DNA from 4 places in the Neorhizobium sp. P1_A6 genome. Region 4 is predicted to be linked to each of the others. Evidence: riboswitches for the same ligand, from Rfam matches in the RefSeq annotation. Region 4 holds a riboswitch; each other region holds the start of a gene.
The links. A riboswitch is a leader RNA that binds a small molecule or an ion and turns the genes downstream of it on or off. The one in region 4 is predicted to bind thiamine pyrophosphate.
Positions count from the first base shown of each region.

Region 1: it holds a riboswitch for thiamine pyrophosphate, as region 4 does, so the genes downstream of both, thiC (phosphomethylpyrimidine synthase ThiC) here and thiB (thiamine ABC transporter substrate binding subunit) in region 4, are expected to answer to the same signal.
Region 2: it holds a riboswitch for thiamine pyrophosphate, as region 4 does, so the genes downstream of both, thiM (hydroxyethylthiazole kinase) here and thiB (thiamine ABC transporter substrate binding subunit) in region 4, are expected to answer to the same signal.
Region 3: it holds a riboswitch for thiamine pyrophosphate, as region 4 does, so the genes downstream of both, AC1D3C_RS10930 (ABC transporter permease) here and thiB (thiamine ABC transporter substrate binding subunit) in region 4, are expected to answer to the same signal.

Region 1 covers NZ_JBFTZM010000032.1:12,060-18,083, reverse strand. The annotation lists gene AC1D3C_RS29660 (amino acid--[acyl-carrier-protein] ligase) at 1-817, opposite strand, end outside; gene AC1D3C_RS29655 (acyl-CoA dehydrogenase family protein) at 864-2,045, opposite strand; gene AC1D3C_RS29650 (acyl carrier protein) at 2,047-2,298, opposite strand; TPP riboswitch at 2,478-2,609, shown strand; gene thiC (phosphomethylpyrimidine synthase ThiC) at 2,709-4,520, shown strand; gene AC1D3C_RS29640 (SDR family NAD(P)-dependent oxidoreductase) at 4,570-5,349, opposite strand; gene AC1D3C_RS29635 (AraC family transcriptional regulator) at 5,487-6,024, shown strand, end outside.
Region 2 covers NZ_JBFTZM010000001.1:486,686-492,709, forward strand. The annotation lists gene thiD (bifunctional hydroxymethylpyrimidine kinase/phosphomethylpyrimidine kinase) at 1-507, opposite strand, end outside; gene thiE (thiamine phosphate synthase) at 504-1,142, opposite strand; gene thiM (hydroxyethylthiazole kinase) at 1,139-1,960, opposite strand; TPP riboswitch at 1,998-2,093, opposite strand; gene AC1D3C_RS02240 (heavy metal translocating P-type ATPase) at 2,207-4,495, shown strand; gene AC1D3C_RS02245 (ribbon-helix-helix domain-containing protein) at 4,568-4,843, shown strand; gene AC1D3C_RS02250 (glycoside hydrolase family 13 protein) at 5,150-6,024, opposite strand, start outside.
Region 3 covers NZ_JBFTZM010000004.1:317,563-323,586, forward strand. The annotation lists gene AC1D3C_RS10910 (L-aspartate oxidase) at 1-80, opposite strand, end outside; gene nadA (quinolinate synthase NadA) at 77-1,048, opposite strand; gene AC1D3C_RS10920 (NUDIX hydrolase) at 1,117-2,019, opposite strand; gene AC1D3C_RS10925 (ABC transporter substrate-binding protein) at 2,117-3,061, opposite strand; gene AC1D3C_RS10930 (ABC transporter permease) at 3,058-3,840, opposite strand; TPP riboswitch at 3,976-4,079, opposite strand; gene minE (cell division topological specificity factor MinE) at 4,243-4,503, opposite strand; gene minD (septum site-determining protein MinD) at 4,500-5,315, opposite strand; gene minC (septum site-determining protein MinC) at 5,347-6,024, opposite strand, start outside.
Region 4 covers NZ_JBFTZM010000020.1:25,198-31,221, forward strand. The annotation lists gene AC1D3C_RS26670 (ABC-F family ATP-binding cassette domain-containing protein) at 1-1,730, shown strand, start outside; gene AC1D3C_RS26675 (response regulator) at 1,890-2,339, shown strand; TPP riboswitch at 2,437-2,544, shown strand; gene thiB (thiamine ABC transporter substrate binding subunit) at 2,585-3,595, shown strand; gene thiP (thiamine/thiamine pyrophosphate ABC transporter permease ThiP) at 3,600-5,219, shown strand; gene AC1D3C_RS26690 (thiamine ABC transporter ATP-binding protein) at 5,212-5,919, shown strand; gene AC1D3C_RS26695 (MATE family efflux transporter) at 5,920-6,024, opposite strand, start outside.

The DNA.
Region 1 (6,024 bases), on a different contig from region 4:
AACCGACGCAGGCCGTATGCGCGACGCTGCCGTCTTCCAGGTTGAGGCCCCATTTCAGGCCGAAACTGTCCTGATGATAGTTGAAGCTCATGCAGGCGGTCGGCTGGGCAACGGAGGCGATCGGGATCAGCAGTTCGAACTTCAGGTTCTGGTCGCGCTGGTTGTTGACCAACATCTTGCCGGCGCGGCCGAAGAAAGGATCGTTGGCGATGTCGATGGTGACGTCGAGGCCGACGGACTTCATCATCTCGACGCCCCGGTCCATCCACAGCTGGCGGAAATCGGTCACGTGTTGTTCGGTCCCCATGCAGACATATTCGCGCATGCGGAAAAGCTGCTGGCGGGCCGGATCCTTGGAGGGCTCGTGGCGGAAGCAGTAGCTCTGCAGGTCGAAAAGACCGCCGCCGGCGGGCAGGTTGCCGCGGCGCGCAACGGTCGGGTAGAGCGGATAGCAGGCCGCCGGCGTCAGCACGATGTCGGTCGCTTCCTGGCCTTTGGTCCAGTCCTCCTCGCCGACTTCCATGCATTTCAGCAGGCTCATGTGGTCGAGTTCGTTGCCGCAGAACGAGTGAACCGTGCCGGCGAGCTGCGGAAAGCTCTTCATATAGCCGCTGGTCTCGAAGAAGGCGCGGTTCATGCCCGGCGGGAAGCGCATCGCCTCCGCGCCGTCGGCACCGCCGACCTTGTCGATCAGCCGCTCGAAGGCGGCAATGACGTCTTCGAACTGGCCGCTGCGGCCATACAGTCCGTCGACGCCGGTCTCGATCAGCAGGCCAGCGTCGAACAGGCGGTCGAGAAAGGAAACTTGCAGATCCATGGATTCACCTCATTCTTTAAACGATTACATCTGAAGTGATGGGGCGTCAGCCGAGCAGGCTGGTGTCCGGTTTTTGAACGAGCAGCATGGTCGACGTATTGCCGAGAATGCGGTCGTTGGAAATCATCAGCTGGGCGGAGTGCGCGTCGCGAAGATGCCGTCCGAGACTATAGGGCGTACCGTTCTTGTAGCCCATGATGCCGCAGATGATCATCGTCTGGTTGATGATGGTCAGGATCGTCTCGGAAGAGGCGAGCTTGATATTGTTCATGGCGATCGAAAAGGCCATGGACGACAGTTTGTCGGGATCGTGTTTCGCATCCGCGTAGGTCTTGAGGCCCGACAGGATATTGCCCTTGAGCAGCTGCAGCAGGTTCGACGCTTCGGCGAGCCTCAGCGCGCCGGGCGGCTGGGTGCCGCCCGCCTTGCGGGCCGCGGCGCGCACGAAAGCCTGGGCGCGCAGGACCGCGTCGGCGGCAATGCCGTACCAGACAGCACTCCAGAGGAGATGCGAGGTGGCGAGCATCGACTGCGCCGCGATTTCGGCGAACGGTTTCGGGAAAATCTGGACCGAAGGCGCTTCGCCATTGAAGAGGAAGCCGTCGGAGCAGGTGCCGCGCATGCCGAGCGTATCCCAGTCGACGGTCTTCTGCAGGGTATATTGGCCCTGTTTGAAGACGGTCATGACCTGGTCGGTCGGGGCGGCCTTCTCGTTCGAGCGCGAGGTGATCATGATGACATCGGCGTGGGCGCCGTAGGAAATCACCGTCGCGTCCTTGGTCAGCCGGCAGGTGTCGCCGTCGACCTCGATGGCGCAGATCGAGTTGCGCATATTGCCGCCGATGCCGGCCTCGGTCGTCGCGGAGGCGACGAGAAGCTGGCGGTCGGCGAGCTCGCGCATGAAATCCATGTGCCAGGCGCTGTCGGCCCCGTGCACCACGAGGCTCGAAACCTTGATCTGGTGCATGGCGAAAACCATGGCGCTCGAGGCACAGGACTGTCCCAGGATGGAGCAGACCTCGGCAATCTCGTTGATGGAAGCACCCTCGCCGCCGAATGCGACCGGGATCTGGATGCCGATCAGGCGCTCGGCCTTCATTGCATCGACCGCTTCGCGGGGGAAGCGGCCGTCATGGTCGACGCGTTCGGCGAATTCAGCCGCCACGGCCGCCACGCGGTGAGCGCGGGCGCTGAGGCTCATGTCGGCGGCAAAGACGGGAAGGTTCATCTCAGGCGGCCTCGGAGGCTTTCAAGATGTGGGAAACCGTCTGCTCGATCGCCGCGATGCTGGCGAAGGACTTGCGGTTCAAAAGGCTATCCGGGAATTCGATGTCGAAGGCCTCTTCCAGGCCCAACATCAGCTGCACCGATGCGAAGGAGGAAAGCCCGGCTGCATAAAGATCGGCAGCGTCTTCCAGCTCCGTCACGGCGACCGGAAGGCCGCCTACCCGTGTCAGCAATCCGCGAATGGTCTCGTTCATCTCGACATCTCCCGATCGTTCGAATTCTGCGCTCATCGCTAGGGACGTTATCGCGCAAGATAGCATAAGATTCCGGTAATAAACGTCATCAATTTGGAGCTGCGGGATTCGCTAAAACTCGACCTATCGACGCAGGCAGGGACCGGCTTGACATGCGCGACCGGCAGGTTTCTGATGGCCGCATTCACCAGGGGGGTCCCGTCAAGGGGCTGAGATACTGCTGGTCGGGCCGGTTTGGCCGCCCGAGGCGCAGTGACCCGTTGAACCTGATCCAGTTCATACTGGCGTAGGGACGGTGCGAGCGCTGCGGCAGCGAGGGCGGGAAACCGTCCTTCGGATTCCAACGTGTTCTTCCATCATTCCAACTCTGGAACTGGGTCTCCAAACGTCAAACCTTGGAGCCTTGAACCATGAATATCGCAACCACCAAGCTCACCCCGGTTGTCACCACCGGCCCGCTTCCCGCCTCCACGAAAGTCCTGAAAGCGGGAACGATCCATCCGGACATCCGCGTGCCGATGCGGCAGATCGCATTGCATCCGACCTCCGGCGAACCTCCKGTGACCGTCTACGATTCCTCTGGCCCCTATACCGTCGAAGGTGCCGCGATCAGCATCGATGCCGGCCTGCCGCGCCTGCGCGAAAACTGGATCTCGGCCCGCGGCGATGTCGAAGTCTATGAGGGCCGCATCGTCAGGCCGGAGGACAACGGCTTCGTCTCCGGCGACCGGCTGACGCCGGAATTCCCGATCCGCAACCGGCCTTTCAAGGCTAAGGCTGGCAGGGCCGTCACCCAGCTCGCCTATGCGCGGGCCGGCATCATCACGCCGGAGATGGAATTCGTCGCCATCCGCGAAAACCTCGGACGGCAGGCGGCCAGGGAACCGCTCGTCCGCGACGGCGAAAGTTTCGGCGCCCATGTGCCGGATTTCGTGACGCCGGAATTCGTTCGCCGCGAAATCGCGGAAGGCCGGGCGATCATTCCCGCCAACATCAACCATCTCGAATCCGAACCGATGATCATCGGTCGGAATTTCCTGGTGAAGATCAATGCCAATATCGGCAATTCGGCCGTCACCTCGTCGATGGCGGAGGAGGTCGAGAAGATGGTCTGGGCGATCCGCTGGGGCGCCGATACGGTCATGGATCTGTCGACCGGCCGCAACATCCACAATATCCGCGACTGGATCATCCGCAATTCACCTGTTCCAATCGGCACGGTGCCGCTCTACCAGGCGCTCGAAAAGGTGAACGGCATTGCCGAGGACCTGACCTGGGAGGTGTATCGCGACACGCTGATCGAACAGGCGGAACAGGGCGTCGACTATTTCACCATCCATGCGGGCGTGCGGCTCGCCTATATTCCGCTCACCGTCAATCGCGTCACCGGCATCGTTTCCCGTGGCGGCTCGATCATGGCCAAATGGTGCCTGCATCACCACAAGGAGAGTTTCCTCTACGAGCACTTTGAGGAAATCTGCGACATCGCCCGCGCCTACGACGTCTCGTTCTCGCTCGGCGACGGTCTTCGCCCGGGTTCGATCGCCGATGCCAACGACGCGGCGCAGTTTGCGGAACTGGAAACGCTCGGCGAGCTGACGAAGATCGCCTGGGCGAAGGATTGCCAGGTGATGATCGAAGGTCCCGGCCATGTGCCGATGCACAAGATCAAGGCGAACATGGACAAGCAGCTCGCGGTCTGCGGCGAGGCGCCATTCTATACGCTCGGGCCGCTGACCACCGACATTGCGCCGGGCTACGACCACATCACGTCCGGCATCGGGGCTGCGATGATCGGCTGGTTCGGCACCGCCATGCTCTGCTACGTGACGCCCAAGGAACATCTCGGCCTGCCGGACCGCAACGACGTCAAGGTGGGCGTCATCACCTACAAGATCGCCGCGCATGCCGCCGATCTCGCCAAAGGCCATCCGGCGGCCCAGGTGCGTGACGACGCGCTGTCGCGCGCCCGCTTCGAGTTCCGCTGGGAGGACCAGTTCAACCTTTCCCTCGATCCGGAAACGGCCCGCTCCTTCCACGACGAGACCTTGCCGAAGGAGGCGCACAAGGTGGCGCATTTCTGCTCCATGTGCGGTCCGAAATTCTGTTCGATGCGGATTTCCCACGATATCCGCGCCGAGGCGCAGAAGGAGGGCCTGGAAGCCATGGCTGCGAAATATCGTGACGGCGGTGACCTCTATATGCCGGTCGAGAAGGGATGATCAACTTCACGACCCCTGCCGGTCGCAACCGGCAGGGGTCGCTCGAACGTCAGAGCGCCATGCCCCCCGACACCTCGATGCGCTGGGCATTGACCCAGCGGTTGTCCTCGGACAGCAGCGAGGCGACCATCGGGCCAATATCATCCGGCTCGCCGGCACGGCCAAGTGCGGTCATCTCGGCGACGCGCCTGTTGATCTCCGGGTTGTCGCGCACCATGCCGCCGCTGAAATCGGTCATGATCGCACCGGGCGCCACCGTATTGACGGCAATGCCGCGGGCGCCAAGCTCCTTGGCCAGATACCGGGTCAGCACTTCGACCGCCCCCTTCATCGCCGCATAGGCGCCGCTGCCCGGGACGGTGATGCGGGTAAGCCCGGTGGAGAAATTGACGATCCGGCCGCCGTCGCGGATCAGCGGCAATAGCTTCTGGGTTAGAAAGAAGACGCCCTTGAAGTGAACATTGAAGAGCTCGTCCAGCTCCGCTTCGGTGGTCTTTTCGAAATTGCCATGATGCGACGTGCCGGCATTGTTGACGAGGAAATCGAATTTTTCAGCGCCGATCCCGGCCAGGGCTTCCTGCACCCGACCGACGAACGCGTCGAACGAAGTGACATCGCCGATATCGAGCTGCAGGGCGATCGCCCTGCGTCCCAGTTCGCCCGCCGCTGCGATCGTGGCTGCTGCTTCTGCCTGATTGGAGTTGTAGGTGAAGATCACGTCGATACCGCGCTTTGCAAGGCTGAGCACAGTGTTGCGGCCGAGACCGCGGCTGCCGCCGGTCACGATGGCGAGCTTGGCTGCCGATTTCTGAGATGTTTGATGCGTCATGATGGAGGTTCCTTGTCTGGATCGGATGACCGGAAACTACTCCCCTCGGCCACGCGCCTGAATGCCGGAACTTTCCCACTTCTTGCCTGATCCTGCTCGCAGGCCTATGTTTGGCCTTGAAACCTCGGAGGTGTGGCATGCCGGCAGCCCTGCTCGATGCGGTAAAGCGGTTCACGGATGGACAGGCGGGAACCAGCCCTTTCGCGACGGCGATCGAAGGCCTGACCATCCTTCGCTCGGATCACGAGAAACGGCCAGACCACCTGATTTTCAAGCCGGCGCTCTGCATCGTCCTCCAGGGCGCGAAATGGGCTGTTTTCGGCGACCGCCATGTGGATTACCGGGCGGGCCAGGCGCTCGTTGTCAGCGTCGAGATGCCCGCCTTCGGCCGCGTGGCGGAGGCGAGCCCGACCGAGCCCTATCTCGGCCTCATCATCGAATTCGATCTTGCCATCATGCGCGAGGTCCTGGAGGCGATGCCCAACCCGCCGCGCCCGGGCGGCGACATAACGTCCAGCGTGTTCGTGACGGATTTCGACGGCCCGCTCGCCGATTGCGCGCTGCGGATGGTGCGGCTTCTTGATACGCCGGGTGCCATCCCGGTCCTCCGTGCGGCGATCATGCGCGAGATTTCCTACTGGCTGCTCACCGGTCCGCATGGCGGCGATGTGGTCC
Region 2 (6,024 bases), on a different contig from region 4:
GATCTTCAGCAGTTGCTCGGCCTGGGCTGCCATCCCTTCGCGGGTCGTGGCGACCGTCTCGCCGAGCAGCGCTGCGGCTTCGGGGAGGTTGGGGGTGACGACGGTGGCGAGCGGCATCAGCTTGTAGGTGACGGCATCCACCGCATCGAGCGCCAGCAGCGGCGAACCGCCCTTGGCGATCATCACCGGATCGAGCACGATCGGCACGGTATCGCGATAGGGGCGCAGCACGTCGGCAACCGCCTCGGCGATCTCGGCATTGGCGATCATGCCGATCTTCACCGCATCGACGCGCACGTCGAGAAAGATGGTGCGGATCTGGTTTGCGACGAAGGCGGCGGGCACCGCATGCACGCCGGTGACCCCTTGGGTATTCTGGGCGGTCAGCGCGGTCAGCGCCGCCATGCCATAGGTGCCGCGGGCCGCAAAGGTTTTCAGATCCGCCTGGATGCCGGCGCCGCCGGAAGGGTCCGAACCGGCGATCGACAGGACGTTTTTGATGCTCATGCGCGTGCCCTTTCGATTTCCGCGGCAATTCGGCGGGCGGCGGCTTCCGGATCGGGCTGGCCGCAGATGGCGGACACGACCGCGAGGCCCTTTGCGCCGGCGGCGAGTGCCGGGCCGGCATGTTCCGCCTTGACGCCGCCAATCGCGACTGCCGGAACCGGCGCCATGGCGACGATGCGTGCAAGCCCGTCGAAACCGATCGGCTGCTTGTGGTCGGGTTTGGTGCCGGTCGCAAAGACGGGACCGATACCGACATAATCGACGATGGACGGATCCACCCGACGCGCCAGGTCCTCGGTCTCCACCGAGAGGCCGAGGATCATGCCATGGCCGGCGCGCCGGCGCGCCATCGCCGCCACCATATCGCTCTGGCCGACATGCAGGCCTTCCGCGCCGATCGCGATTGCTGCCTCCACGTCGTCGTTGATGATCAGGGGCACGCCGGTTCCGGAAAGTACCGCCTTCAGCGCCCGGCCGGTTTCGATCATTTTTGCCGTATCCGCCTGCTTGTCGCGCAGCTGGACCATGGTGACGCCGCCGGCGACGGCCAGCCTTGTCGTCTCGATCATGCCGATCTCGCGGCAGAGATCGGGATCGAGGACGAGGTAGACGGAAAGGTCGAAGGTTTTGGTCATGCTGCGACGACCCTTGCCTGGGCATCGAGCGTCTCTCCGGTCAGCGCCGCGAGACGGTCGAGGAAGATCGGCGAGAAGAAGCCGGGACCCGAGGCGGTGAAGGCCGCTTCCTCGCCCGCGACCGCGAACATCGCAAGCGCGGCGACCGTCGCCTCGAAGGGATCGTCCGTGGCGGCGGCAAAGGCGCCGACCAGGCAGGTCAGCGAGCAGCCGAGCGCGGTCACCCGCGGCATCAGGGCCGAACCGCCGAAGATGCGCACCGAACGCCGGCCGTCGGTGACGAAATCCACCTCGCCGGTGACGGCCACCACGCAGGCCTTCTGCCGGGCGATGGTGATTGCCGAGTCTTCCGCCGCCGGGACGCTGTCGCCGCTGTCGACGCCATGGCCGCTCGACTGGCTGCCGGCCAGCGCGATGATTTCCGAGGCGTTGCCGCGGATGATCGTGGGCCGCAGCTCCATCAGCTCGGCGAGTGCGGCGCGGCGATAGGCGGTGGCGTAATGGGCGACGGGATCGAGCACCCAAGGCTTGCCAGCTTCGGTGGCGGAGGCGGCCGCTGCCTTCATGCCGGCCAGGAAATCCGGCGACAGGGTGCCGATATTGACCGTCAGGGCCGCAGCGATGCGGGCGAATTCGCCGGCTTCTTCCTTGGTGTGCACCATGGCGGGCGAGGCGCCGGCCGCCAGCATCACGTTGGCGGCGATATTCATCGCCACGAAATTGGTGATGTTCTGGACGAGCGGGTTTTTGGCACGCATCGCGGTCAGCAACTGGCCGGGGGTGTCTGCAAGGGTCCCAAGGGGTATTATCGTCTGCATATCTGCCTCGTTCGGCGGGGCAGGCGTGGGGCGCAGTGTCAACGCCCTGACGACTCCCTCCGCCAGCATGATCTGGTTCAGGTTCTAAGGGTGCTTCTCAGCCCGGCTTTGCCGGACGCCCCTGTCTTCACCATGGCTTACAGCAAAGATAATGCGCTTCGCCAGTGATTTTTTCTGATTTTGGGCCTTGCAGCTCTAGTCGCTAGAGGTTGTAGAGACGGGGCTCGATCCAATGGGAAAGACACGATGAACGCGACGACACAGGCACGATACAAGGTTGGGGGCATGGATTGCGCCAGCTGCGCGACGAAGATCGACACCGCGGTGCGCCGCATGCCGGGCGTCGAGGACGTGTCCGTTTCGGTGGCTTCAGGCACGATGACTGTGAAGCATGACGGGACCGGCGATCTGGGTGCGATCGAGAAGAAGGTCGTAGGGCTTGGGTATTCGCTCAGGGCGCTGGGTCAGAGGGCCGGTGAGGATGCGCGGCGGCGCGGTGTCGAGGGGTTACCCCCCTCTGCCTTGCCGGGCATCTCCCCCTCAAGGGGGGAGATCGGCAAGACGCACGACCACCATCATCATCATGACCATGACGGCGGGCACGATCATTCCCATCACGACCACGGCACAACAGAAATCGAAGGCCTGCACGGCCACGATCACGGGCCGATGGACGGGCCGTGGTGGAAATCGCCCAAAGGCCGCCTGACCATCCTGGTCGGCATTGCGTTAGCGACGGCTTACGGGATCGGCCATCTGGTGCCGGCCTATGACACAATCATCTTCACCGCAGCGATGCTGATCGGCCTCGTGCCGATTGCCCGGCGCGCCATCATGGCAGCACTCGCCGGCACGCCGTTTTCGATCGAGATGCTGATGACGATTGCCGCCGTCGGCGCTGTTGTCATCAATGCGTCGGAAGAGGCCGCCGCCGTGGTCTTCCTTTTCCTGATCGGCGAATTGCTGGAAGGGGTCGCGGCCGGCAAGGCGCGCCAAAGCATCCAGAGCCTGACGGCGCTGGTGCCGAAAAACGCGCTGCTCGAAGAAAACGGCCAGACCCGCGAAGTGCCGGCGGAGAGCCTTGCCGTCGGTGCGACCATCCTCGTGCGCCCTGGCGACCGTATTTCGGCGGACGGCGTCATCATCGCGGGCGAAAGCGCGATCGACGAAGCGCCGGTGACGGGCGAAAGCACGCCGGTCTCCAAGGGCATCGACGACACGGTTTTTGCCGGCACGATCAACGGCGTTGCCGCCTTGCGGGTTCGCGTGACGGCCGCCGCCGAGGACAATACGATTGCCCGCGTGGTGCGGCTGGTCGAGGAGGCGCAGGAGAGCAAGGCCCCGACCGAACGCTTTATCGACCGGTTCTCGCGGTATTACACGCCGGGTGTCGTCGCAGTGGCGGCGCTGGTCGCCATCCTGCCACCGCTTGTCGGCGGTGCGTCCTGGAGCGAGTGGGTCTACAAGGGCCTGGCGATCCTGCTGATCGGCTGCCCCTGTGCGCTGGTCATCTCGACGCCTGCCGCAATCGCCGCATCGCTGTCGTCAGGCGCCCGCCGCGGCCTGCTGATGAAGGGTGGCGCGGTACTCGAAACGCTCGGCAAGATCACAGCCGTCGCGCTCGACAAGACCGGAACGCTGACGGCCGGCAGGCCCCAGGTGACCGATGTCATCGCCTTCGGCCGCAATGCGGAAGACGTGCTGCGCTTTGCCGCCGCGCTCGAAACCGGCTCCAGCCATCCGCTCGCCGTCGCCATCCTTGCCAAGGCTGCCGATGACGAGGTCGAGATCCCGGCCGCGACGGATGCCAGGGCGCTCGGCGGCAAGGGCGTCACGGCGATGGTCGAAGGCCAGGAGGTGTTTTTCGGTTCGCCCAAGGCAGCGGCCGAGCGGGTTTCGCTGCCGATGGCGCATGGCCGCCGGATCACCGGCCTCAATGACGAGGGCAAGACCGTCTCGGTGCTGGTCGTCGGCGGGGTCCTTGCCGGTGCCATCGCCATGCGCGACGAACCGCGTCCCGACGCCAGGGCCGGCCTGAAGGCGCTGACCGATGCCGGCATCAGGACCGTGATGCTGACCGGCGACAATGCTCGCACCGCGACCGCGATCGGCAAGGATCTCGGCATCGAGGTGCGTGCCGAGCTGATGCCGGAAGACAAGAGCCGCATCGTCGGTGAGCTGAAAAGCGAGGGTTACGTGGTCGGCAAGGTCGGCGACGGTATCAACGACGCCCCGGCACTCGCAGCCGCCGATGTCGGCATCGCGATGGGCGGAGGCACCGACGTGGCGCTCGAAACTGCCGATGCCGCAGCGCTGCACGGCCGGGTCGGCGACATCGCCGCGATGATCGCGCTGTCGAAGCGGACGATGCGCAACATCTACCAGAACATCTCGATCGCGCTCGGCCTGAAGGCGGCCTTCCTGGTCACGACCATCCTGGGGATCACTGGACTGTGGCCGGCGATCCTTGCGGACACCGGGGCGACGGTGCTGGTGACGATCAATGCGCTGCGGCTGCTGCGGGTGAGGAACTAGGCACAGCCCGCGGGAGATTGCGCAAGACACTGTCGTGTTGCAAGATAGGGCAGCGTAAAGGGATAGGCTGACATGCGCACCAACAGATCCATCGCCCTGACACTCGGTAAACAGCAGCAAGTTCTCGATGCCATGGTGGAATCGGGGGACTATGACTCCGCCAGCGAGGCGGTGCGCGCTGCTCTGCGCGCACTCGAGCGGGAAAGGGAAACCCTGGACGAAATCATGCGCCTGAAGGTTCAGGAAGCCATGGACGATCTGCGCCCCAGTATTCCGGCCGCCAAAGTATTCGCGGAACTTCGCGAATTCCATGCCAGCCAGGCGAAAGCCGACAAGCGTGGATCATAATGTCGAGTTTCGACCGGCAGCCGTCACTGACCTCCGGCGGATCTACCTGAGAATTGCCCAAGAGGCAGGGTATGAGCGCGCTGGAAACTATATCGATCGAATTGAAGCGGCCAGCATGAGCCTCTCGGCATTTCCCACCGCGGAACTGTTCGGGGCCATATCCACCCTGGCTTACGCGTCATAGGATTTGAACGCAGTGCCGCCATAGCGCTCGTCGTCGAGAAGGACACGGTCAATATCCTGCGTATTCTTCCGCGGGGCATGGATTTTCCCTCTGACTGGTCCGCAGATGAGTGACGCGCCTTTTCAAAGCGTTCGCGCCAGAACCGCAAAAGCCTCATAGGGTTTCAGCGTCAGGTTCTCGCCAAGCGCATCCACCAGTTCGTAGTTCGAGATCAGGCCTTGCCCCGACAGCCGCAATTCCCCCGGCAGCTCGGCGGTCACGTCCCTGGCCGTGAAATTGGCCGCCACCACCAACCGCTCCCCGTCGAGCGTTCGCGAGTAGACGAACACGTCCGGATGGCTGTCGAGCCAACTCTGGTAGGTGCCGTAGACGATCACGTCATGGGCTTTGCGCAGTGCGATCAGCTTGCGGTAATGGCTCCAGATCGACGTCTCGTCGGTCATTTCCGCTTCCGCATTGATCGTCGGGTAATTGGGATTGACCTCGATCCACGGCACGCCGGTCGAGAAGCCGCCATAGGGCGCGGCGCTCCATTGCATCGGGGTGCGGGCGTTGTCGCGGGCGTTTTCGTTGGCGCCCTTGATGAATTCCTCCGGCGACAGGCCGGCCTCGATATGGAGGCGGTGCATGTTGAGCGTCTCGATGTCGCGATACTGCTCGATCGTGGTGAACGGCACGTTGGTCATGCCGATCTCCTCGCCCTGGTAGATGAAGGGCGTGCCCTTCATCAGGTGCAGCACGGTTGCCAGCATCTTGGCCGATTCCACCGGATGGCCGGTCGCATCGCCATATTTGGAGACGGCCCGGGGCAGGTCGTGATTGCCCCAGAACAGCGAATTCCAGCCGTCGTCCGACAGCGCGTATTGCCATTTTCCGAGTACCGATTTCAGCTTCACCAGGTCGAACGGTTTCGAGCGCCATTTGCCGAACACCTCATCCCATTGCTGGGTGACGTGCTCGAACTGGAAGACCATCGACAGTTCGTGGCGGTTGCGGC
Region 3 (6,024 bases), on a different contig from region 4:
GTCAGCGCCGTCACAAGCCCCGCCAGACCGCTGCCGACGATCGCAACGCGGCCGGCGAGATGGTCCAGGATCTCGGTCATATGGCGAGCATCCTCTCGACGGCGCGGCGGGCGGCAACCGCGATCGACGGATCGACGGTCACCTCGTGCTGGTTTTCCTCCAGCGCCTTGCGGATGTTGGCGAGCGTGATGCGCTTCATGTGCGGGCAGAGATTGCAGGGCCGCACGAATTCCACATCCGGGTGATGCACGGCGACATTATCGCTCATCGAGCACTCGGTCAGAAGCACGACGCGGGCCGGCTTCTTTTGGCCGACATAGTCCGACATGACGGCGGTCGATCCCGCAAAGTCGGCCTCGGCCACCACTTCCGGCGGGCATTCCGGATGCGCCAGCACCACCACGCCCGGATGCGCCTCGCGCAGATCGCGGACGTCCTGCGCATTGAACAGCTCATGCACTTCGCAATGGCCGTGCCAGGCGATGATCTCCACATTGGTTTCCCGCGCCACGTTCTGCGCTAGGTACTCATCCGGGATCATCAGCACTTTCGGAACGCCGAGCGATTCCACCACCTGCTTGGCATTGCCGGAGGTGCAGCAGATATCGGACGCCGCCTTCACCGCTGCAGACGTGTTCACATAGGTGATGATCGGCACGCCCGGATGCGCCTGCCGCAGCAGCGCGATGTCCTCGGGCGTGATCGAATCCGCCAGCGAACAGCCCGCCGCCATGTCCGGGATCAGTACCGTCTTCCCCGGGTTCAAGAGCTTTGCCGTCTCCGCCATGAAATGCACGCCGGCGAGCACGATCACATCCGCATCCACGTCGATCGCCTTGCGGGCAAGCGCCAGGCTGTCGCCGACGATATCCGCGACGCCATGGAAGATTTCCGGCGTCTGGTAATTGTGAGCGAGGATGACGGCGTTGCGGGTGCGCTTGAGCTCCAGGATCGCGGCGACATCCGCCTCGTAGCTCATCCACTCGGCCTTCGGGATGACGCGGCTGACACGATCGTAAAGCTGGGAAACCGAAACCGGGGAATTCATGAGCGACTCCTTTTATACTCGAAGTGAGTATATCCGGCGCAGAGACATATTCTCGTTTAGAGTTTATGTCAATTGCGTGAAAGCGGAAGTTTCGAACCGGAAAGCGCACGCTCTTCGAGGACCGCGTGACGGTAGCGGAAGAGCTTGGCAGGCCGGCCGCCAGTCTCGCTGGTAGCCTCCCCGGTTTCCTCGATCAGCTCCTGCTGGTCGATCAGCCGGCGGAAATTCGGCTTGTGCAGCGTCAGGCCGGCGAGCGCCTCGACGGTGCGCTGCAATTGCGACAGCGTAAAACTCTCCGGCATCAGTTCGAAGACTACCGGGCGATATTTGATCTTGGCGCGCAGCCGCGCGATCCCGGTCGCCAGGATACGGCGGTGATCGGCAAACATCGAGCGACCGAAATTTTTGGCCGGCGGACAACCGGCCTCGGTCACAAGGCCTGCCTCATACATCAACTCGTAACGCTGCAGGCCGAGATCCTCGTTCCAGGCGGCACCGTCTAGCCCGAAGGCAAAATCGACGCGGCGCTGGCGGTGTTCGCGGCGCGCCGTTTCCGAAGCGACCCAATCCTGCAGGCGGTCGGTGATGGCCGCCTGTATCTCCGGCCTCCCCCCGCGATGGTCCTCCCAGGGGAAATATTCGTACCAGCCGTGCCAGCCGGGTTTTCCGGCGCCGGGTGCGGCCTGTTCGCGAACGAGGCCGAGATAGCTGATCGAGATCGTCCGCCCCTCGGCATCCTCATGGGTGCGGTCGCGGTCGGCGAACGTATAGAGCTGTTCGAGATAACCGAGCGGATGGCCTGTCTGGTCGCCGACCCATTCGCGAAGCCCGGCCTGCAGGCTGCGATGGCCGAGCTCGAAAGGGCCGGACGGCAGCGCATCTCCCGAGCGTACCGTCATCACGCGCGGCTCGTCGCCGGTGACGGCGGACAGAACCGCGATCAGTTCCGCATGGGCAAGTCCGATGGTCAAGCAAACTCCGGGTCACGTAACGTGGAAAGCCTGTCTGGCATGAAAATCACGTTACGCGAACCCCGGAGCTCAAATCAAACGATATCAGCAACTTGGCTTATTTGATTTCGACCGCGACGTCGGAGACCGGAGGCGCTGCCTTGATTAGCCCCGTTTCCTTCATGAAGGCGGCGAAGCGCTGGTAGCGGCCTTGGTCGAGTGCGGCCGGACGCTTGGCAAAACGCGGCAGCGTGTCGAAGAACGCGGTGCGGTTCAACTCATCGTCGAGGTTCGGATAGGCCTTGATGAAAAGCTGCCAGGCCTCCTGCGGATGGTTGGTGATGTAGATCGATGCCTGTTCGACCGCATGCAGGAAACGCGGCAGCCGGTTGTCGCCAGCAAGATCACGGCGGGTGACGAAGATCAGCTCGTCATAGGCAGGAACCCCGTGCTCTTCCGGGAAGAAGGCGCGGCCCGCATGGCCTTCCAGCTTCATCTGGGTCAGTTCGAAATTGCGGAACCCGCCGAGTGTCGCATCCACCTTGCCGCCGATCAGCGACGGCGACAGCGAGAAATTGACGTTGATCAGCTCCACGTCGTCGCTGGAAAGCCCTTCGGAGGCCAGCATGCGCTTCAGCATCGCATCCTCGAAACCCGTGACGGAAAAGCCGACCTTTTTGCCTTTCAGATCCTTGAGGCTCTTGATCGGACCGTCCGCCAGCACCGTGACGGTGTTCAAGGGCGTCTCGACCAGCGTGCCGAACCGCACGAGCGGCAGGCCAGCCTCATGATCAAGATAGAGGTTTGGCTGGTAGTGGATACCGATATCCGCCTGGCCGGCCGAAACCAGCCGCGGCACCGCGGAGGCATCGGACGGCGGGATGAGCTCGACGTCGAGATTGGCATCGGCGAACAGTCCGCGCTGCTGGGCGATCACCATCGGCGCGTGGTCCGGATTGACGAACCATTCGAGAAGCACGCTGAGCTTGTCGGCCGCCTGCGAGGGCGCGGGCGCGGCGAGGCTTGCCAGCGCGATGAGGGACGCGGTGAGGATACGGATCATGATCGGACGGAACTCCCTGATGCGGATGAAGATGAAGGGTCGGTTTCGCTGGCCCACGGGGCGAGCCCGGCGGTCAGCCGGTCGATGAGAAGCCTTAGAATGAGAGTGAGAATGGCGAGTATGGTCATCGCCGCGAACACCGTGTCGGTCTGCATGCGGGCATTGGCCTGGACCATCACGAAGCCGAGCCCGCCGGACGCGCCCACCCATTCCCCGACGACCGCACCAAGCGGCGCCAGCGGGGCGGCGACCCGAAGGCCGGAAACTAGGCTCGGGATCGCCAGCGGCACGCGCATCGACACCAGCGTCTGCCAATGGCTGGCGCCCTCCAGCGAGACGGCGTCGAGGATTTCCTGATCGGTGCGGCGAAGACCGTCGGCAAAGGCGGAGGCGACCGGAAAGAAGATGATGATCGTCGTCATCGCCACTTTCGAGGCAAGCCCGAAACCCAGCCAGAGAACCAGGATCGGCGCCAGCACGAAGACGGGAAAGGCCTGCAGGATCAGCACCATCGGCCAGACGAGACGGCCGAGCCGCGGCAGCGCCGCAACGCCGAAGGCCGTGGCAATGCCGAGGCCTGCGCCGATCGCGAGGCCTAGCGCGATTTCGATCAGCGTGACGGCGCTGTTCTGCAGCAGGAAACCAGGCTGCCGCAGGAAGGCGGACGCGACGGCTACAGGCGACGGCAGAATATAGCGGGGCGGAGCAAACAGCCAGACCCCGGCTTGCCAGAGGGCGACAAGCAGGACGAGGCCGATGACCGCATGGGATGCACGCATGACGCTACGCGTCGAACCTGCACGTGACGGCCGGATACCCGTTGGGGACAACGGAAAGAATGGATGTCATCGGTCGATCTCCAGATCAGTCAATCACGGAGACCCAGGTGAAGCGGAGAAGAGAAAGTGCCGTCGGACGACGCCTATTTCCGTTCCTACGCCGGCATGACCCGGATCAGGTTCAAGGGTCCGGCTCGCCGCCATCTCAGCATCGTCAAGATGCCCCCCTCGGAATTACGACGATAACTGTCGGTTTTCAGCAATCCTGTCAAGCGGGCCGGATTGGCGGCCGTTTCCACTCAGCGCGTCGCCAGTCTTCCTTCGCGCGAGAAAGCGAAATACGAAACGCGGACAACCAGGTTGTCCGCGTTTCAAAATTCGAGTTTGCCGAATACTGCCGGCTCAGGCAGCCTGGCTGACGGCACCCAATGGGATCTCGACGTCGATCTCGAGGATCGTGACGTTCTCGTCGCGGTCCATCTTGACCTGCACCTTGTCGCTGTCGACCTGCACATGCTTGGCGATCACCGCAAGGATTTCCTCGCGAAGCAAGGATACGAGGTCTGAGCCGGTCGACGAGCGTTCGTGGGCGAGAAGCACCTGCAGGCGTTCGCGGGCCGTGGGTGCGGAGCGCTGTTTGCGGAAAAGGTTGAATATGGTCATGCGGCCCTCCGTGCGAAGATCTTGCCGAATATCCCCCGCTTTTCCCCGGGGATCGTGATCGGCAGAACTTCTCCTGCAAGCCGGCGTGCGGCATCGAAATAGGCCATGGCCGGTGCGCTGCGTGCGTCCGCCAGGGTGACCGGCGCACCGATATTCGAGGCGCGCAGGACATCCATGCTTTCGGGGATGATGCCGATCAGCGGGATGGAGAGGATCTCCAGCACGTCCTCGACCTTCAGCATATCGCCCCGCTCAGCGCGGTTGGCGTCGTAACGCGTCAAAAGCAGGTGCTTTTCCATCCGCTCGCCGCGCTCGGCCTTCATCGTCTTCGAATCCAGCAGACCGATGATGCGGTCCGAGTCGCGGACGGACGAGACTTCCGGATTGGTGACCACCACAGCCATATCGGCGTGGCGCATGGCGAGCGTGGCGCCGCTCTCGATACCGGCGGGGCTATCGCAGATGACCCAGTCGAAGACCCGCCTCAATTCGGTAATGACCCGCTCCACGCCCTCGGGCGTCAGGTTGTCCTTGTCGCGCGTCTGCGATGCCGGCAGCAGGAACAGCGTCTCCAGGCGCTTGTCGCGGATCAGGGCCTGCGAGAGCTTCGCCTCGCCCTGGATGACGTTGATCAGATCGTAAACGACCCGACGTTCGGCGCCCATCACGAGGTCGAGGTTGCGCAGCCCGACGTCAAAATCGACGACGACAACCCGTTCGTTTCGCTGGGCCAGAGCCGCTCCGAGTGCGGCAGTCGAGGTCGTCTTGCCAACCCCGCCCTTGCCTGAAGTGACTACGATGACTTTCCCCATCTTGCTCTCCTGTTTGCTGGCCGGTTGCGGCTCAAATAAGTTTCTCTGCCATGATCGAATCCCCTTCGAGCCAAAGCTGGACTGAATGTCCGCGAAGGCCGGGGGCCATGTCGTCCGCCATCTTGTAGATGCCGTCGATTGCCAAAAGCTCGGCTTCGAGCTTGCGGCAGAAGATGCGTGCCGATGCGTTTCCGAGCGATCCTGCCATGGCCCTGCCACGCAGGGTCCCGTAAATGTGGATCGAGCCACCAGCGATGATTTCAGCTCCCGAGGCGACCGATCCGATAATCGTCACGTCACCTTCGGGGAAGATCACCGACTGCCCCGACCGCACGGGATCGCGAATGACGATGGACTGCAAGGTCGGACGCATCTCCGGCACCGACGGTTTCGGCTCGCTGTTGTGCAGTTCGATGATCGGCTCCTTGGCGACGGCTTCGTCGGAGACCGGCCGACCACCCTTGAGTGCCGGAGGCATGCCTGGCCCAAGGATCGAAGGACGGCCGCCTTCGATGCCCATGATATTGACGCTGCGCCCGGCAAGCTCGGCGATGAGCTCTTTCAACTGAGCGCGATCGATCGGCAGATCGGTGACATCGAGCACGACCGGTCGGCCCAGAAAGAACCCGGCGGAACGCGCCGCGAGATCATCCAGCCTGACAAGCCAGTCGTCGAAGGGAAGGTCGGGAGCAAGCACGACCGCCAGAAA
Region 4 (6,024 bases):
GCGACCGCATCTGCCTCGTCGGCCGCAACGGTTCCGGCAAGTCGACGCTGATGAAGATCGCCGCCGGCATGGTCGAGCCCCAGTCGGGCGAGGTGTTCCGCCATCCCTCCTCGACCATCCGTTATCTCGAACAGGCGCCGGATTTCGCCGATTATTCGACGGTGCAGGCCTATGCCGAAGCGGGCCTCGGCCCGGGCGACGATCCCTATCGCGTCACCTACCTGCTCGAACATCTGGGCCTCACCGGCCAGGAACACCCGAACACGCTCTCCGGCGGAGAATCCCGACGCGCAGCGCTTGCCCGGGTCATGGCGCCCGAGCCGGACATCCTGATGCTCGACGAGCCCACCAACCACCTTGACCTGCCGACTATCGAATGGCTGGAAGAGGAGTTGCGCAAGACGAGAAGCGCGCTCGTGGTGATCTCGCATGACCGTCGTTTCCTCGAAAAGGTCTCGAACGCCACGGTCTGGCTCGACCGCGGTACATCACAACGTCTCAACCGCGGTTTCGGCGAATTCGAAGCCTGGCGCGACGAGGTATTGGAGGCGGAAGAGCTGGAGCAGCACAAGCTCGGCAAGGCGATCGAGCGCGAGGAACACTGGCTGCGCTACGGCGTCACCGCCCGCCGCAAGCGCAACATGCGCCGCCTCGGCGAGTTGCAGACGATGCGCGGCAATTACCGTGGCCATAAAGGACCGCAGGGCACGGTGCAGGCGAGCGTCAGCGAGGGCCGCGAATCCGGCAAGCTGGTCATCGAGGCCGAAAACATCACCAAAAGCTACGACCGGCCGATCGTCGCGCCGTTCTCGATCCGCGTGCATCGCGGCGACTGCATCGGTCTCGTCGGCCCGAACGGCGCCGGCAAGACGACGCTGCTGAAGATGCTGACCGGCCAGCTGGCGCCCGACACCGGCACCGTCAAGCTCGGCACCAACCTGGAAATCGCCACGCTCGACCAGAAGCGCGAGGACCTGGACCCCGAGGACACGCTGTCCCATTATCTGACGGATGGACGCGGCGAGACGCTGTTGGTCAACGGCGAGCAGCGGCATGTCGCAGGCTATATGAAGGACTTCCTGTTCCAGCCGGAGCAGATCAGGACACCGATCAAGAACCTCTCCGGTGGCGAGCGCGCCCGGCTGATGCTGGCCCGCATCATGGCCCGGCCATCGAACCTGTTGATCTTGGACGAACCGACCAACGACCTCGACATCGAGACGCTGGACCTGCTGCAGGAAATCGTCGCCGGCTATACCGGCACCGTCATCCTCGTGAGCCACGACCGCGACTTCCTCGACCGCACCGTAACCTCGACCATCGCCCCCGCAAATCCGGACGCACCGGACGGCCGCTGGATCGAATATGCCGGCGGCTACACGGATATGCTGGCGCAGCGGAAGGGTGCGTTGGAGGAAAGGCGCCGCACGGAAAAAGCTGACAGGGCAAAAACCGATACCGCGGCTTCGGTTTCCGGCACGTCCAAGGGCAAAGGCAAACTTTCCTTCAAGCAGAAATTCGCGCTCGAGAACCTGCCTAAGGAAATGGCGAAGGCCGAGGCCGAGATCGCCGCCCGCGAGAAGAAAATGGCCGATCCCAACCTCTTCACCAAGGATCCCGCCGCCTTCAACAAGTTGGCTGCGGAGATGGAAAAGTTGCGCCAAAGCATCAGCAAAATGGAAGAAGAATGGCTGGAACTCGAAATGCTGCGTGAGGAAATTGAAGGCTGATTTGCGATTTATTAAGCTTAACAGATAGTTAGCTAAAAAAATATTTGTCGCGGACCGGAACATATGATGTCCCGAGACGTTCTGGGTGTGAATAGTGGTCGAAATGTCCCGGGGACGGATCGGCCTGCCAGGAACCGATCAACCGAATGGGGACATCCAATGCTGACAAATGTTACGCGTCGTCGGCTGGCCACTGAGGCGATGAATCAAAGAGTTATGATTGTCGAAGACGAGTTTCTGATCGCGCTCGATGTTGCCGAGACGATCGAAGCCATGGGCCTGAAAGTCGCTGGTTTTGCCAATGCCCGCAAACACGCCCTGGCGCTCGCCGCCTATGCCGATATCGCCCTGGTCGATGTCAATCTTTCGGACGGCCGGACTGGCCCGGAGATCGGCCGGGAGCTTGCCGAGCAATATGGCATCACCGTCGTCTTCATGACCGGTAATCCGGAGGATGTGGAGGACGGTGTCAAAGGCTCGCTCGGCGTCCTCACCAAACCGGTTATGCCTGACGTAGTTGAGAAGACGATCGACTACGCCGTTGCCAATCGGCTCGGCGGCATGGCGATCGTTCCGCGTGAACTGAAAGTGTTTCCGCAAAACCACTGAGCAATGAACCACTGAGCCATGTTGCTCCTGCCGAATGCGCCTTGAGCCGGCCGCAGACCGCCTCTTGCCAGCCATTCGCCTCGCCGCTAAATCTGATCCTGCTCTAACGGGGTGCCGCGCGTTTTCGTGCGGCTGAGAGGCCTTTGGCCAACCCGCGGAACCTGATCCGGTTAACACCGGCGGAGGGATTAGACGGCTCTTCATCAGCGCCTATTCCCCTTTGTCACCAAAACGAGGAGACGCTGATGCGCAGCACCATTCTTTCGATATTCGCGGCCGCTGCCGCCCTTTCCCTTTCCGTGCCGGCCGTAGCGCAGGAAAAGACGCTGACCGTCTACACCTACGAGAGCTTCATCTCCGATTGGGGTCCGGGGCCCAAGGTCAAGGAAACTTTCGAGAAGACCTGCGCCTGCAAGCTCAATTTCGTTGGCGTCGCCGATGGCGTGGCACTTCTCACGCGGCTGAAGCTGGAAGGCAAAGGCACCGAGGCCGATATCGCGCTCGGCCTCGATACCAACCTGATCTCCGAGGCGAAGGCGACCGGCCTGTTCGAGCCGCACGGGCTCGACGCTTCGGCGGCCAAGGTCCCCGGCAATTACAGCGACGACACGTTCATCCCCTACGATTACGGCCATTTCGCCGTTGTCTACGATACGCAGGCGATGAAGAACCCGCCGAAAAGCCTCAAGGAACTGGTGGACAGCGATCCGGCGCAGAAGATCGCCATCGAGGACCCGCGCACCTCGACACCCGGCCTCGGCCTGCTGCTGTGGGTGAAATCAGTCTATGGCGACAAGGCGCCGGAGGCCTGGGCGAAGCTCAGGAAACGCGTGCTCACCGTCACGCCCGGCTGGTCGGAGGCCTATGGCCTGTTCACCAAGGGCGAAGTGCCGATGGTATTTTCCTACACGACCTCGCCCGCCTATCACATGGTCGAGGAGAAGACGGACCGCTATCAGGCCGCCTCCTTCTCCGAAGGCCACTATATCCAGATCGAGGTCGCCGGCATGCTGAAGGGGGCGAATGAAAAGGACCTGGCGAAACAGTTCCTGAAGTTCATGGTCTCGCCGGCCTTCCAGGACGTCATCCCGACCACCAACTGGATGATGCCGGCCGTCAAGACCTCCCAGCCGCTACCGGATGCGTTCAACAAACTGGTGCAGCCAACGAAAACTTTCCTGATGGGGTCGGACGAGGTGGCCAAAAACCGGCAGGCCTGGATCGACGAATGGCTGACCGCCATGAGCCTGAACTGATCCCATGCTGACGAGGGCCGAGCGAAGACGCGGGATAGGCTGGGGGCTGCTGAGCATCGCCGGCATCGCCCTCTTCGTCGGCATCGCGGTCGCCGCCCTTCTCTCCTGGGACGCCGGCAACACCCAAAGCCGGCTGTTCACCGCCTATACCTGGCGGATCCTGCGTTTCACCCTGCTGCAGGCGGTTCTTTCGACACTGCTGTCGGTCGTCTTCGCCCTTCCCGTCGCACTCGCGCTTGCCCGCCGCCCGCGCTTTCCGGGCCGTGTATGGGTCATCCGGCTGATGGCATTGCCGATGGGCCTGCCGGTGCTGATCGGCGCGCTCGGCCTGATCGGCATCTGGGGGCGGCAGGGGGTGATGAACAGCCTGCTATTGAAGCTTGGCCTCGAGCAGCCGGTCAGCATTTACGGGCTTTCCGGCATATTGCTGGCACATGTGTTCTTCAACCTTCCGCTCGCCGCGAGACTGCTGCTAGCGGCGCTGGAGCGCCTGCCGGCGGAATATTGGCTGCTCTCCTCCAGCCTCGGGATGAAACCCTTCTCCGTTTTCCGTTTCATCGAGTGGCCGGCGGCGTGGCGCGTCATCCCCGGCATTGCCGGCCTGATCTTCATGCTCTGCGCCACGAGCTTCACGCTCGTCCTGGTGCTCGGCGGCGGGCCGGCTGCGACCACGCTCGAAGTGGCGATCTACCAGTCGCTGCGTTTCGATTTCGATCCGCCCCGCGCCATAGCGCTGTCGCTGCTGCAGATCGGCATTACGGCGCTGATCCTGATTGCGATTTCGCTGTTTCCAGCCCCTGACGACGCTGGCATCGCGGCCGGCCGGGCGACACGCCGGTTCGATGGCCGGACCTTGCCCGCACGGCTTTGGGATGTGCTGTCTATCCTGCTTGCAACGATATTCCTGATCCTGCCGCTTGCCTCGATCGTCGGTGCCGGCGCCCAGGCCAATCTCTGGAGCCTCGCCACCAGCCCCGCCTTCCTGCGCGCCGCCTGGACCAGTTTCACGATCGCGCTTTCCGCAGGCCTGCTTGCCGTCCTGACCTCCCTGGCTATCATTGCCGGACGCGGGGCAATAGCCGACATGAAGAGGCCCGCCGGAACGGCCAGGGCGTTTTCCCTGTCCTTGGGTGGGATGTCCTCGCTGGTGCTGCTCGTTCCGCCGGTCGTGCTCGGTACCGGCTGGTTCCTGATGCTGCGCCCGTTCGGCGATGTGGCGCGCTTCGCCCCGGCGCTGGTGACGATCATCAACATGCTGATGGCGCTTCCCTTCGTGATGCGCGTTTTGGCCCCGGCCGTCGAAACCCACCGCAAGCGGACAGGCAGGCTGTCGGCAAGCCTCGGCGTCTCCGGCTTTTCACGGGCATGGAGGATCGACCTGCCGGTTCTGGCAAGGCCGCTGCTGACGGCGCTGTCCTTCGCCATGGCGCTGTCGCTGGGCGATCTCGGCGCGGTGGCGCTGTTCGGCTCCAGCGAGCTCACCACCCTCCCCTGGCTTGTCTATAGCCGGCTATCCAGCTATCGAACCAATGACGCGGACGGGTTGGCGCTCATCCTCGGCATCATCTGCCTGGCGCTGACGGTGATCGGCACGGCTGGCCGCAAGGAAACGAGCCATGACTGATGGCATCACGCTGGACAAGGTTGAGTTGAAGCTCGGCACCAAGGAACTCCACTTCGACTGTGCTTTGCCAGCCGGCGCCGTGACGGCGATTACCGGCCCATCCGGCTCCGGCAAATCGACCTTCCTCAACCTCGTTGCCGGCTTCGAGACGCCCGATCGCGGCCGTATCCTGATCGCCGGCGAGGACGTAACGGAGAAACATCCCTCCGAGCGTCCCGTATCGCTGGTCTTTCAGGATAATAACCTCTTCGCCCATCTGAACCTCGCCACCAATATCGGCCTCGGCATCAACCCGTCGCTGAAGCTTTCCGGCAGTGACCGGGCCGCGATATCGCAGGCGCTGGAACGCGTGGGCTTGAGCGGCTTTGAAAAACGGACGCCGGGGACGCTTTCCGGCGGCGAAAGGCAGCGTGCCGCGTTCGCTCGGGCTCTGGTGCGCAAAAAGCCGGTTCTGCTGATGGATGAGCCGTTCGCGGCCCTCGATCCCGGGCTCAGGCTTTCGATGGCCAGCCTGCTCATCGACCTGCATCGCGAGACGGGCAATACGGTGCTGGTCGTGACCCACGATCCGGATGAGGTTGGCCGGTTGGCCGACCATGCGATCTTCATCGACCACGGCCAGATCCTGCTGCAGGCGCCGGTCGAGGAATTCCTCGCCCGGCGCGATATTCCCGCACTCGCCGAATTTCTTTCCGGCTGATCAGGCAGCCTTTCCGCGGAACCAGACACCGGAGCGGATGGCGAGGAACAGGATCCCGCCATAGGCGACCAGACCAACTGCCAGCGCGAAGAACAAACCGTTGAG